DNA from 2 places in the Pseudoalteromonas sp. C2R02 genome. Region 2 is predicted to be linked to the other one. Evidence: predicted binding sites of a transcription regulator. Region 2 holds the regulator's gene; the other holds the start of a gene.
What was found. The regulator sigma-54, encoded in region 2, starts transcription at its own class of promoters, with help from an activator protein. The targets are predictions, from matches to a motif close to GTTGGCACGNNNNTNGNNT.

Region 1 (7,717 bases), on a different contig from region 2:
ATAGCCAAGGACCAAACGTTTTACCATTAAATTTAAATTGGTGGAAATAGCCTTCAGTGATTGCCTTTTTATTTTCAATAACTTGATTTGTCACAGTAAGAATATGCTCAGGACCTAAGCGTTCAAACTTGCCATTATGCCAATTCAAAAATGACTGAATTTCATCTTTTTTTCGTAAATCATTGCCATAAATAATATCTTTAAGCGTCGCATTTTTTGCATAGAAAGACATAAACTTTTTAAAGTCTTGTCGCTGAGCATAAGTATTAAAGTACTCCTGAACGGTAAGCTTTAATTGCTTTGGATTTGCATATGATTTATGGCTAATACAGAGGATTATTACCATCAGTGAAATAAATAAAGTTTTCATTTTTAATTATTATATGAAGTTTAGATAAAGGAAATAATATCGGTTTCAGGTAAAACACACCATAAGAAAATTTACGTCGAGCACTTGTTGCACTCGACACTTTCTTTACAAGATAGTTTGGTACGCAGTTTCGTCCCAACCATCTAATATACCATTTTTGAAATTGATTATTGGTATCAGGCTAGTTAGACCTATCAATTAATATTTATAAATTACAAGATTGCTTGGTAAGCAGTTTCACCCCAGCCTTCTAATATGCCATTTTTGAAATTGATTATTGGTATCAGGCTAGTTAGACCTATCAATTAATATTTATAAATTACAAGATTGCTTGGTAAGCAATTTCACCCCAGCCTTCTAATATGCCATTTTTGAAAATGACCGGAGTACAGGCTTTTTTACTCATATCACCATCCTGGCTTGTTGCAAAAAAGTACACTCGGTATTCGTTACTATTTTTCTGCATGACTTCAGAAAACTCTGGAGTATTAAAGTCCGATAATACACTTTTATAGTCTGTACCTAATTTCAACTGAGAAATTTTTGTTCGATTATTCTCATGATACGCTTGCCATGAACTTGAACTTCCCCAGTGAGTATCTATATCTCCATCTGATACCTTTACAATACAGCCCGTAAGTAAAGGAGTAGAAAGCGCAGCAATTAGTAGTAGAGTCTTTTTCATTTTAAATCTATCCATTTTATATAGTTATATTTTTTACTTTCCTCTTTAAAGCAAAACACAGACCAAAACAAAAAAACAATAATTATCAACGACTTATAATATTTACTTTATTATAATTGAAATTTAATACTACTTATTAGTAATTTTAACCATTTTATTAAAATATCTACTCATCTTCGACTCTGTAATAAAATGTAGATTTAGCTTGCAGTTTCTAACAATTTTTTACGCCACAAACACACAGTGGATTGCTATTATTTCCCACAGAAACTAAAGAGGATAGCATCATGAAAAAAATTATATCAATCGCATTACTAACTAGCTTATTAGGTGCCTGCGCACATCATGATGACGTAGTACCTGATGCTAGTGGTACACATTACATTGTATTAAAGACAACTTCGAAAGATCAAGCAACGCGAGAAGCTTTAAAACAAGCTAAACATTTTTGCAAAGAAGACAATAAAAAAATGTATGTAGTCGATCAGCAACAATCTTATAAAGGTGAAAAAGACGAAGCGAGTTATTTAGAAGCTAAGCAAAGTTTAGAAGTTGTAAATGACATCAGTACTGCTTTATGGATTTTTGGTGACGGTCATGTTGATGATGCCGGCGCTTTAGTTGCTATTGGCACGGCCATTGGTGAAGCCTCTTTAGGAAAACCATATTTAACCAATATGACATTTAAATGCGCTGCTAGTTAAAAATATAAAGCAATACTGACTCCGATAATAAGCTAACAGTCCCACCTACACATATATCTTAAAGATTGGTTGTAGGTTGGGCTTTAGCATAACTACTTTTTATCCGAACAAATAAAAACTACCACTCAACTGAAAAGTTATGACTGGTAACTTGATTACCTATCGCAGTTAATTTTTTCACCTCAATTAACGGCACTTTCGCTAAATGTGCTTGAGCCTTTATTGTTAATACTTCCTGATCATGAAGTTTAACAATATCCGTAGCGATACCTAAAAAGGTTTCATTTGTTTTTGTAGTCACTTCTATTTTACTTTGGCGCATGCATACTATTTCAAAATAATCGTGGGCATCACAAGAAATATTTTCAGTCATTAATAAAGCCTATTACTTAAAGAAAAGTAGACCTTGTATATTGGTAAATTATTTCCATCTCCTCATATCTTTAAATAATGATAATTCCCATGGTCGCATAGCTAATAATAAACCTATATGTTCACGACTTTCTAGGGGTAAAGCAGCATCATCCTGATTTAATACTGCAGCCTCTTTAGTTAATTGGTTTAATTTACGTTGAATAATATCGATAGATGATTGAGAGTAAGTCCCTCTTAAATAAAAACGAAAGCTATTAGGTGCATCAAAAGTTGATGCTATAAACTTTGAAATGACATCTTTTTCCATAAACCTTTCTAGAGGACCATTTTTTATCCATCTAAAGTCTTGGGCAATGAGTAGTTTATAATGATTATCAGGCAATAACTGAATCATCTTTAATTTATCTAATTTTGCCATTAATTGAATGCATTGCAGTGATTCTATTTGATAATGCTCAATGATTTCATTAAATGTCCAAGCATCTCGAACGCATACTGCCACTAAAAATAGCTGAGAATCAGATACTAACTCTTTTTCTTGTTCAATGGTTAATTCTGTTAGTTGCTGATTTTGTTTTTGCGCAATTAAAAATAAGTCCGATAGGTTCATATTTATTAAGCCACATATTTGCTCCAAGCGTTCTAATGTAAAACTATTAGACGAAAAAATGCGTTTAATATTTGCTTCACTCATACCTAATTGATTAGCGATATCTTTATAGGTGAGTTGCTGCTGTCTAAGCAATTGCTTTAAAGTATTGCTGATCTGAATAATTTGACTCATAACCTTTCAAACTCAAAAAGTATCGTAATAATATACTTAAAGTAACGCTATGTTATACATTTAACAAGTAAGTTTACATTATCACTACCCTTTTCTATTGTTCATCTCGTCAACAACAAAATACACACAATAAATACAAGGTGAACAAAAATGAAAAATTTAACTATTTTAAAAACAAGCGCATTATTAATTTTATCATTAGCAAGCACCACTGTGATAGCTGACAACTCAGCACAACATACTAGCAAAGCGGTAAAACATTCAGCTTTAGCAGTCTCTCATGGCGCAGCTTCAACAACCAAGGTCGCGAGCGCAGTAGTTGCAGTGCCATTAATTGTTGCAGGTAGTGCCAGTTTAGCAGTAGGCACTAGCATCGCAGCAAGTACTGCAAAGAGCGGTCCATTAGTCATTACAGAAAAAACAATTACTGTAGACCCTGCTCCAAAAATGGTAATGAAAAAAGATAATAAAAAATAAATAGGAGCTGGCATATGAAATCAACTAAATCATTTATTCAAATTATCAGTGCGATATCTCTTATATTCAGTTCAATACCTAGTTGGGCAGGAAGCAATAGTACTCAACAAGCTGTTTTAGAGCCTAGTGCAATCAAAATATTTGCTAAAGACATTGAAAAATATGCGGCATCACAAGGTGCCCGCGCTTTTATTATCGCTCGTGCTGGCAGACCTGAAAAAGACCTGCCTAAAGGTATTAAATTCACACATACTGCCATTGCTGTTTATTCTGAAATTACCTTAACAAATGGTGAGCAAGTACAAGGATATGCAATACATAACCTATATCAAAAAGAAGATGAACTAAATAAAAGTAGCCTAGTTGTAGATTATCCTGTTGATTTCTTTTGGGGTGTACAAACTTTGAAAGCTGGAATAATAATTCCGGCACCTCAATTACAACAGCGTTTAATTGAAGTAATCGCTAGTGGTAAAAATAAGCAGGTACACAATGAAAATTATTCGGTTATCGCCAATCCGTTCAATAACCAGTTTCAAAATTGCACAGAACATACATTAAATGTCATTAACGCTGCAATTTATCAAACAACCGATATCGATAGATTGAAGGCTAATGCCAAGGCTTATTTTAAACCAATAAGAGTGAAAATCAGCCCTTTTAAACTTATGCTCGGAAAAGTATTTATGGATGATGTAACAACAAAAGATCACCCGAATAAAATCTATACAAGCACTTTTTCAACCATAGCTCATTATTTAAATAAAAATGAGCTATTAGAAAAAGCCATCATTTATAAAGATAACCAAGTGACACCTTTAATATAAAAAGCTAAAAACAGTGAAAGGAAATTACTATGACACATGTATCAAACGCTCCAACAAAATCGTTTATATTCGCCTCTATCGCAGCTTTAGCAATAGGCACAAGTGCATTCGGGATAGCTTTATTTAACGCACAAATGGCGCTTAATGAAAAAGGCTATTATTTAATTATTTTACTCTATGGTCTGTTTTCTATGGTTTCTTTACAAAAAACAATTCGAGATAAAATGGAAGGTATAAAAACATCAAAAGCATATTACTTAATGGCTTGGGTATCTTCAGGTATTGCGATTGCACTTTTAGTACTTGGACTTTACAACGCTGATTTATTACTCAGTGAGAAAGGGTTCTATGCCATGTCATATGTTTTAAGTTTATTTTCAGCCATTACAGTACAAAAAAATATTAGAGATAAAGCACAATCACCTAATGAAGATAAAAACATTTTAATTGATGAAACAAACATTTAAAAAACAAGGATAAATATCTAAAAGAGTCTTTCCATAAAGGCTCTTTTCTCCTATCCTAGATTGTAAATAGAAAGATTTACCACATGGATAAGTTCTATAAATAATAAAAGAGAGATTAAGTGGAGCTAGTATCTAAAATGCGTTGGCCATGGCTTATATATTTGGCTTTAGCACTATCTTATACCTTATCAGGGCAAATTCTTTATAGTTTAGCAGCGCAAACACAAGTTGTTTCTGTTTGGTTACCTGCAGGCATTGCATTAGTTGGATGCTACTTATGGTGGTGGCGCTTTGTTCCTGCGCTTTTCATTTCGTCAATGACTTTCAATTTAATTGAGCACTCCTCATTCACGCATTTTTTTTCTATTGTCAGTATCGAAGTTGCGATCATGGCTTTTGGAGCATGTTTTCAAGCTATGGTTGGCGCCGCACTATTAAAATATTGGCTGGGTAATCCACTTAAACTCAAATCAGATTTACGCGCTTTAGGTTTTATTTTCGTTGTTGGTATTTTAGTTAATTTAATTTCGCCCAATATCGGCATATTTGCTTTAAGCCAATTTAATCCTGATTATGGTTTTAGCAATTATTGGCATAATGTCACTTTATGGTGGCTCGGTGACTCTTTAGGGGTTTTATTAGCAACACCATTTTTATTAAGCTTATTAAATTTTAAAAATATTGATGAACAAAAAAGAAAAGCGAGCTTTTTGGTTATGACAACAGCTTGCTTGCTCTTTATATTTGTAACTTTAACTGCAATCTTGTTTTCATCTAATAACCTCAACAATGCCAATCAACTTGCTAAAAAAGAGCTTAAAGTAGTAGAAAATAGCCTGTATCGACAACTAAATAATAGTTTAGTTAACATTCAAACCTTAGCAAACTTTATTCAAACCACCCCAGACTTAGATCGTCAATCATTTAAAAACTTTGCCTCTCAATTAATGAAAAATGAGCCAAGTATTAAAGCGCTTTCTTGGAACCCATTAATAACACAAGATCAAATACTTGAATTTGAAGAGCAACTGTCAAATATATACCTGAGAAAAATGAAAATTAAAGGCTCCCCACTATTAGAAACGGACCCTTTAGTTGTTGTTAAATTAATAATGCCAGAACTTGAAAATAAAAATGCGATCGGGTTTAACGTTTATTCAAATCAAAAAAGAAAATCGGTTTTAGCTAATGCAAAACTCAATCACGAACCCAAAGCCACACCTATTATTCAATTAGTGCAATCAACTAAGCCTGAACCTGGTTATTTATTATTTGTACCTGTATATAACTTAAATATAAATACTCAAAAGCGAGAGTTATTAGGTTATGCCACAGGAGTATTTTTAGCACAAAAAATGATTGAAGCGACTTTTGGCACATCTCAAAATAAAATATTTGATTACGAGATATATGAAAAAGGCAGTAATGAAAACTTTTTAAATAATACTGACGATAATAAATTGACCTTAAATAAATCAGGTAACTCTAAATCACTTGTTTTTAACTTAACAGATCAAATTTGGCATATGAACTTAGTACCAAATAATGATTTTTTAAGTCATTATCAAAGTAGATTAGAAATGGTTTTATATGTATTTCATGTACTTATTGTATCGTTTATTATGTTATTAATTTTATTAATGAATAACCGACAAATCATTCTTAATGCGATGGTTAAAAGCCGTACTTTCGAACTTATCAAAGCAAAAGAGGATTCAGATAATGCAAATTTAGCTAAAAGTCGATTTTTAGCGAATATGAGCCATGAAATCAGAACACCTTTAAATGCTGTTATTGGATTTTCTCAATTATCTAAACAAGCCCATGATCAAATAGAGCTAAAATCATATATAGATAAAATTGAACTGTCGTCAAAAACATTATTGCATATAGTTAATGATATTTTAGATATCTCTAAAATTGAAGCTGATAAGTTAGTGTTAGAAAAAACCGCTTTTAATATGCATGAATTATTAAATAGAATGGACTGCCTATTTGAAACAACAGCCAAAGAAAAAGATATAAATTGGATTGTGACAGATAACTTACCCAAGAATTTATGGTATGTAGGCGACCCGACTAGAATTGAACAGATTCTAATGAATTTAAGCAGTAATGCATTAAAATTTACACAGCAAGGATCTGTCTCGATCACAGCACAACTCACTGAACTTCATTTAAATAAAGCACATGTAGAGATAACAGTTAAAGATACGGGCATAGGGTTAAAACCTGAAGCTATCAAAAATTTATTTGATGCCTTTACTCAGGCCGATACATCTACGTCAAGGCGATTCGGAGGTACTGGTTTAGGATTAACAATCTCAAGAGAGTTAAGCTTATTAATGGGTGGAAAAATATCTGTAGAAAGTGAATTTAACCAAGGATCTCAATTTAGTTTAAACTTAAAACTAGATACCTTAGAAAAAATTACCGAACAAAATAACCATGAAAGCACTCAAAAATCTGACTTATCAGGACTAAAATTACTTGTCGCTGAAGATAACCATATAAATCAAATTGTAATTAAAAATATGCTGGAGTCTTTTGGTATTGATCCTGTTATTGTTGAAAACGGACAAGAAGCAGTGCAAGCCATTAAAGATGAAGAGTTTGATATGGTACTTATGGATTGCCAGATGCCAGTGTTAGACGGCTATAAAGCAACAGCACTTATTAGGAGCCTACCTAATACACAACATATACCTATTATCACACTCACAGCGGATGTCATGCCTGAAGATATTACTCGCGCTTTTGAAGCTGGCTGTAATGCGCATTTGGCTAAACCAATTGATATTGATAAATTAAAGTCATGTTTAAAGGAATATGCCCCTTAAGTTTTTCAAAATACAGTGGCAAAATGCAATTCCCCTTTGCTACTTTTTTTGCAATTTGCCAGTAACAACTAACAACTAGATATAAATCATAGCGCTAAAACTTGGTATTGAGTATGCATTCTTAAATGTGTGACTTAACCATTGGAGTACTCACATGACTTATTTAACTTTATTATCTGACTCTCAAG
Region 2 (7,717 bases):
GATTATTCATAGATAATGGGTGTAAACGACGGGTTTCTGAAAATCGCTTTATTAAAGTTGTATCATCACTATCTAAGTAGAATAGGCTAGGTTTAACAAATTCAGGTAAATAACCAAGAATTTCATTAAACTCCTCTTGCTCAGCGGGTAAATTTCTAACATCAATACTGACAGCTATTTTATCGTAATTATCAGATACACTTCTTACAAGCGAAGGCAGTAGGTTAACTGGAATATTATCTACGGCATAATAACCTAAATCTTCTAATACGCGTAAAGCGACTGATTTTCCGGATCCTGAACGACCGCTTATAATGATAAGTTGCACTGAATTTTCCTTATGCGTCTTCAACTTTGACTAAAACTAATCATCATAATGACTCATAATTAGTTTATTTTTATTAAAGTGTCATTATCTCATATAAAGATTGATCTGATTGAGCATGACGTAATTTTTTACAAAACTGTTTATCTTTGAGTTTATCAGCAATTGCAGCTAACGTCTTTAAGTGAGCCTGACATTGTGCATCAGGAACTAATAAAGTAATAAATATATCAACAGGGCGATCGTCTATTGCATCAAATGCAATGGGTTCTGCATTTACGACTAAAATAGCCACGGTTTCATCTATATTGGATAATCGGCCGTGTGGAATAGCGATACCTTTTCCGATACCTGTGCTTCCAAGCTTTTCTCGCTTTAATAAAGAATCAAGGATCTCTTGTTCAGTTAGCTCGGGTAGCTTTTGCTGTGCTATCTGGCTTATATATTCCAGCATTCGTTTTTTGCTATGAAAAAGGACTGCAGCTTTAGTGCAGTCCTTTGATAAAAATGAATTAATCATATTTAATGTCTAGATAATTTTTCTTTATGTTTAATAACTTGTCGATCTAATTTATCAATCAAGCCATCAATTGCAGCATACATATCAGCATGCTCAGAAGTTGCAAAAAGTTCGCCTCCATTAACATGAAGTGTTGCTTCTGCTTTTTGAGATAGCTTTTCGATATCTAAGATAACATGCACATTGTTAATATGATCAAAATGCCTTTCAAGCTTAGCGAATTTGTTTGTTACATAGTCTCTTAGTGGATCTGTGATATTTACATGACGACCTGTTAAATTTAATTGCATAAGCGTATTTCCTTCTATTATACATCTCAGATTAAACATTTTCTCTGATTTGACGGTGGAATGGACAGTGATTCTCGATATTTTGCTATCGTTCTTCTGGCCACCTTGATGCCTTGATCTGCTAAAATATCCGCTATTTTACTATCACTTAATGGTTTGGCTTGATTTTCTGCGGCAATTAGCTTTTTGATAAGTGCTCGAATCGCTGTAGATGAACACTCACCCCCATTTTCTGTACTTACGTGGCTAGAGAAAAAATACTTCAGTTCATATATACCACGTGGTGTATGCATATATTTCTGTGTGGTTACACGTGAAATAGTTGATTCATGCATTTCTACCATTTCAGCAACGTCGTTAAGCACCATAGGCTTCATTGCTTCATCACCATGTTCAAAGAATGCCTGTTGTTGCATTACAATGCAATTGGCAACTTTTAATAGTGTTTCGTTTCTACTTTCTATACTTTTAATAAACCATTTAGCTTCTTGTAAATGAGAGCGAATAAACTGACTGTCCGCACTAGAAGAGCCTGCCATAGAAGCATAGTGATTATTGACTCTTATTTTTGGCATGGTATCTGAATTTAAATCAACTGCCCAACGACCCTTTATTTTTTTTACTGTCACATCGGGGATCACATATTCAGTTTGCTCTTTTACGATACTTGATGCAGGTTTCGGGTTTAGGCTATGGATCAAATCCATCACTTGTTTTAATTCAGGTTCTTTGAGCTTAGTTTTTTTCATTAAACTGCGATAATCTCTCGCACCTAATAATTCGACGTATTCTCTTAAAATATGTTTGGTTTCATCAAGCCAAGGAGTTGTTTTATCGTATTGATTAAGCTGAATTAATAAACACTCTGATAGGCTTCGAGCTGCAATACCAATAGGATCAAAGACCTGAATGCGTTTAAGTACTGCTTCAACTTCATCTAATTCAACTTCATCTTCTTCAGAACCTAAACTATCTAAAATGTCTTGTGAAGAAACGGTTAAGTAACCTGATTCATCTACAGCTTCTACAATTGCAGTGGCAATAGCTTCATCTGTAGGGCTAAATGGGGTGAGGCGCAATTGCCACATTAAATAATCTTGCAATGATTCGGATGTACTGCCTTGATATGCTAAATCATCATCTGGGGCAGGTCCTGCCGATGCTACGGGGGCGGCACTGACATATTCATCCCAACTTACATCCATTGCGAGTTCGTCTGTCAGGGTTTCTTTAGTTAAGGCTTCGGAGCTTTCCATTTCTACTTGAGCCGTAGGGATAATCTCTTCTGCATCAGAAGCTTTTTCTGCTGTTTCATTTTCAGAAGCTGACGTTTTTTCTTCAGCATTAAAGTCTTGCTCATCAAGTTCTAAGAGCGGGTTGCTTTCGAGTGCTTCTTGTATCTCTAACTGCAGATCTAACGTGCTAAGTTGCAATAGGCGGATAGCCTGTTGCAACTGTGGAGTCATTGTTAGTTGTTGTCCAAGACGAAGCTGTAGTGATTGCCTCATTAAGTTTTAACAATCCTTATAATATCTAAATTAAATACACTCTTTTTTACTTAATTTTGAGTATAGCCCATATTTCTTTTTATATTTTTTTATAATCTAAATTGTTCACCAAGATAAACGTCTCTTACAGTCTGATCAGCTAAAACGGCTTCAGGTGTACCGGATGCGATAAGTTCGCCATGGGAAACAATGTAAGCTTTTTCACATACATCTAAGGTTTCACGCACATTATGGTCTGTAATTAACACACCTATGCCTCTATTTTTAAGATGTTGTATAATTTTTTTAATATCCAATACTGAAATTGGATCAACACCTGCAAATGGCTCATCTAATAGAATAAATTTAGGTTCAGCTGCTAAAGCTCGGGCAATTTCAACTCGACGTCTTTCGCCCCCTGATAATGCCATACCTTGGCTATCACGAATATGGCAAATATTAAATTCATCTAATAAATTATTAAGCGCATCTTCTCTTTGTTGCTTATTCAGGTGTTTGCGAGTTTCTAATATGGCCATGATATTTTGATAAACAGTCAGCTTTCTGAAAATAGATGACTCTTGCGGTAGGTAGCCAATACCCATACGCGCACGATTATGCATAGGCTGTAAAGTGATATCTTCATCATCAATTTTAATAGTGCCTTTATCACTTGGTACTAGGCCAACTATCATATAGAAGGAAGTGGTTTTACCTGCACCATTAGGTCCTAATAAGCCAACGATTGTGCCTGCTTTGACTTCTAAACTCACATTTTTTACGACTTGCCTGCCATTGTAACTTTTTGCCAGTTGCGCTGCTTGTAATAAGCTCATTAATTATTACCCGATTGTTTAGTTTCTTCTTTTTTAACTGGCGTTAAAACAGTGTGTACTCTTTGGTCTGAGTCTTTATCTTTATATGCGGTAATAAGTTCTTGAAGGTGATCGTAGATAATTGTTTTAGCACTCATTGATTGACCACTTTGGTTTATTTTTGCATCACCTTTAAAAGTGAGAGTACCAGATTCAACATCATAACGAATATTTTTTGCACTTGCTGTTACTGGGCTGCCGTCTTTAAGTTTACCGATAAAAGTAGCTGGGTTACCTGTTGCTATCAATATTTGTTTTTCTTTTCCTAATTCTCTTCTTCTATGTACTTCTAATAAGTCAGCTTTGATGTTTTTATCTGTATGTTTGATATCCACATTATTTTTAAATATTACAATATTTCTTTTTAAATCAGCCTGCTGTGTATCGGCAGAGATAGATACCTTGCCGATAAGCTCTTTTGCTTGCACATTAAAGTGAGTAACTAAAGCCAATGCAGCAATGATAAATCTTTTTTTATAAATTGTTTTATTGGTCATAATTTTCTTTATCGTAGTAAATAGTTTGAGTATGGTTGATTAATTCAAGCGTTTCTTTATTTAGATCTGCATTGAGACCTTTACCTGTGATCAACAAGTTTGGACCTGTCATCGTGGTTAACTGATCTGAATGCATGGTTGAGTCTTGAATATAAATCTCTATTTGTTCAGTAGTAATTTTTTTTACCATCGCGATTGGGTTCAGATTTTTAGCCACAACGCTTTGTTCTAAAATTAATTTTTTATTATTATTATTCTCATATAATGTCGCTTCAGCGGCACTGATTGCCCAAACATCATTTTCAGAAAATAAAGTAAAAGTGGGCTCAGTAAAGTGTGTAAAACCAAGCTCTTGATAGAGTTCCATTTTTTTAGCTGTTACTTTATGGCTAACATGCCCCTGTTTGTCAAAAACTGTTTGTTTTAAAGTGTCAGCGGTGTAATCGGGAAGTACTTCTATTTCAGGTGTGGAAACAGCGGTTACTTTGCTGGTGGTCAGGTAGGGATACCATAACCACAGCATGATGCTGAAAAATATAGCACTGAGAGTCAGCCTAGCTAGGTTCATGCACTTGTGCCTTCACATAATAAAACTTTATTTTGTGACAACATTAATAAGTCAGTTAGTTCTCTTACAGCGCCAAAGCCACCCGGTAGCATGGTTTTATAATGTGAGATATGGCTTATAAGTGGATGTGCATCATTAACCGCAACTGCAAATCCAACTTCCTGCATGACAGGTAAATCAGGTGCATCATCGCCTATATAGGCTATTTCACTGTCAGTTAGCGATAAATCATCTTTGAGTTGTTGATATGATATTAGCTTATTTTCTTGACCTTGATAAATATGTTTTACATTTAGGTTAGACATTCTATTTTGTACAATATTTGATTGTCTACCGGTGATCACGGCAACTTCAATTCCGGCATTAATTAACGCCTTAATACCAAAGCCATCTTTAGTATTAAATGCTTTTAATTCTTCACCTTGGTTGCCTAAGTAAATACGGCCATCAGAAAATACGCCATCAATATCACAAATAAGTAATTTTATTTTACGGGCTAGTTGCACTGTTTCTTCAGAAACTTCTTGATATAGTTCTGCAAATGTTAGCGCTTCAATTGGTTTTTTATCAGACATTAAAATACACCTGCTTTCAATAAATCTTGCATGTTTAGTGCGCCAATAGGTTGTTGTGATTCATTTACCACTAATAGACCATTAATACGTTTGTTTTCCATTATATTTAAAGCTTGAGCTGCTAGCATGTCTGGGTTAACAGTCGTGCATTGTGTTGTCATAACGTCACTGATTTTAGTATTATGGATATCAATCTTTTGCTCTAGAATACGCCGTAAGTCACCATCAGTAAAAATACCTTGAAGTTGGTTTTTGCTATTGACGATTGCAGTCATGCCAAGTCCTTTTTCAGACATCTCTATCAGCGCATCTTTTATAATATCATCACATTTTACAATCGGAATGTGAATGCCACTGTGCATAATATCTTTTAAAGTTAGTAATAAGCGTTTACCTAAACTGCCGCCCGGATGAGATAATGCAAAATCATCTGCTGTAAAACCTCTGGCTTCAAGTAAGGCGACAGCAAAGGCATCACCCATCACTAAGGTTGCTGTCGTACTTGCTGTTGGCGCAAGACCTAGAGGGCATGCTTCTTGTTCAACTTTAATGCAAACATGCACATCGGATAGTTTAGCTAATGAAGAGTCAATATTGCCGGACATGCTTACCATTTTAGCGCCAATGCGTTTTAGTACAGGAATAATATTAATAACTTCACTGGTTTCACCAGAGTTAGAAATTAATATAACCACATCTTGTGAAGTGATCATGCCTAAATCACCGTGGCTTGCTTCTCCTGGGTGAACAAAAAACGAAGGCGTGCCTGTGCTTGCAAGTGTAGCTGCAATTTTATTACCTATATGGCCTGACTTTCCCATGCCAATAACGATAATACGGCCTGTACAGTCAAACATAAGCTGACAAGCGTTCTGAAAGTTTTGATCAATATATTGCTCTAGTTGATTAATAGCTTGTTTTTCTATCGCTAAAACTTGCTTTCCACGAGTTATAAAATCTTGCAACGACATGTAATTCCTCTGACTTTACTTTAAATGATATTTTTAAAGCAATTAAGCTACTTGTGAAAAAATATAATATTGATAAGCGAAAAATCCACATAATAAAGTAGCACCTTCTATTCTATTAATGCGGCGGGTTCCCTTTAAATTCAAGCTCATTGCAATTAAAACAACCGTAGCACCTAGCATCACCATCATATCTCTAGAAGCCGCGCCTGGGTCTATATCAGATGGATTAATCATACCCGCAAGTGACAATACAGCTAACAAATTGAAAATATTTGAGCCTATGATATTACCTAGTGCTAAGTCATCTTCTCCTTTTAAAACCCCGGCAATACAGGCAGCCAATTCAGGTAAGCTAGTGCCAATAGCGATAATGGTTAAACCTATCACTAAATCACTCATGCCAAAGTGTTGCGCAATCTCAACTGCTGAACCAATTAAAAAATGCGAGCTTACAGGTAACAGTATTAATCCAAAGACTAACCAAAAGATTGCAGATTTATTGCTCACATTACTTGGCACATCACCACATGCTTCAGCAACAAAAGGGTCTTCTTCTTCGCTTTTTTGATTTTTTGCTATGTAAATAAGGCCAAGAATAAAAATGATAAAACCGACTAATAAAGCTGTGCCTTCAGGAGCTGAAAAATAATTATCACTAATCACATACCATGCACCGAGTGAAATCAGCATTAATATTGGCATTTCACGCTTTAATGTGGAGGAAGTTACTAACAATGGCTTAATTAATGCCGTTACACCTAAAACCAGTAAAATGTTAGTAATATTTGAGCCTATGGCATTACCAACTGCTGTATTTGTTTTGTCGGCTAAAGCAGCTGAAGCCGATACCATCATTTCAGGTGCAGAAGATCCCATTGCGACTATGGTTAAACCAACAATAAGAGTTGGTACGCCAAGGTTTTTTGCAATAGCTGCTGCGCCATATACAAATCTGTCTGCGCTCCAAACTAAGGCTGCGAATGCAATTAGTAAAATGATACTTGGTAAAATAATAGGAGTTAACATGGTAAGTTAATTTTAAGCCAATATTTGAAGGATAATAACCCTAAATTCTAGCAAGAACTGCACTAAATGTATAATGGCAATATTGTTCGCATGTAAAGTTATTTTGGCTAATAATCATACTCCCACACAACTCAATTGCTTTTTCTTACAAAATTTTACTTTTATTTTGTCCCAAAATGTTAAAAAAAGCTTAAAATACCCTTCAGCAAAAATGTATTGGAGAGCGACTTGTCGCAAAACATAGTTGAAATCAAGGATGTGAGCTTTACAAGGGGTGAGCGTGTTATCTATAAAAACATGTCCTTTAGTGTGCCTAAAGGTAAGATCACAGCCATAATGGGGCCAAGCGGTATAGGTAAAACAACTATGCTTAGGCTTATTGGTGGCCAGCTTAAACCTGAGTCAGGTGATATTTTATTTGAGCAAAATAGTATTCCTAAAATGTCGCGTAAGACTTTATATCAAGCTCGAAAAAAAATGAGTATGTTATTTCAAAGCGGTGCATTATTTACGGATATGTCTGTTTTTGACAATATTGCATTTCCTATAAGAGAGCATACAACATTAAATGAAGAGCTGATCC

Region 1: the regulator sigma-54 is predicted to act here: its motif matches at 1,104-1,122, upstream of KO527_RS20300 (DUF3192 domain-containing protein).

What each region holds. Positions count from the first base shown of each region.
Region 1 covers NZ_JAHKQC010000041.1:187,346-195,062, reverse strand. The annotation lists gene KO527_RS20305 (hypothetical protein) at 1-370, opposite strand, end outside; gene KO527_RS20300 (DUF3192 domain-containing protein) at 690-1,055, opposite strand; gene KO527_RS20295 (hypothetical protein) at 1,343-1,759, shown strand; gene KO527_RS20290 (Rho-binding antiterminator) at 1,878-2,132, opposite strand; gene KO527_RS20285 (helix-turn-helix domain-containing protein) at 2,181-2,918, opposite strand; gene KO527_RS20280 (hypothetical protein) at 3,069-3,395, shown strand; gene KO527_RS20275 (DUF2145 domain-containing protein) at 3,410-4,222, shown strand; gene yiaA (inner membrane protein YiaA) at 4,252-4,689, shown strand; gene KO527_RS20265 (CHASE domain-containing protein) at 4,809-7,529, shown strand; gene KO527_RS20260 (hypothetical protein) at 7,684-7,717, shown strand, end outside.
Region 2 covers NZ_JAHKQC010000009.1:129,648-137,364, reverse strand. The annotation lists gene rapZ (RNase adapter RapZ) at 1-328, opposite strand, end outside; gene ptsN (PTS IIA-like nitrogen regulatory protein PtsN) at 402-845, opposite strand; gene hpf (ribosome hibernation promoting factor) at 848-1,135, opposite strand; gene KO527_RS02005 (RNA polymerase factor sigma-54) at 1,162-2,643, opposite strand; gene lptB (LPS export ABC transporter ATP-binding protein) at 2,733-3,458, opposite strand; gene lptA (lipopolysaccharide transport periplasmic protein LptA) at 3,458-3,994, opposite strand; gene lptC (LPS export ABC transporter periplasmic protein LptC) at 3,984-4,562, opposite strand; gene kdsC (3-deoxy-manno-octulosonate-8-phosphatase KdsC) at 4,559-5,137, opposite strand; gene KO527_RS01980 (KpsF/GutQ family sugar-phosphate isomerase) at 5,137-6,108, opposite strand; gene KO527_RS01975 (calcium/sodium antiporter) at 6,151-7,122, opposite strand; gene KO527_RS01970 (ATP-binding cassette domain-containing protein) at 7,363-7,717, shown strand, end outside.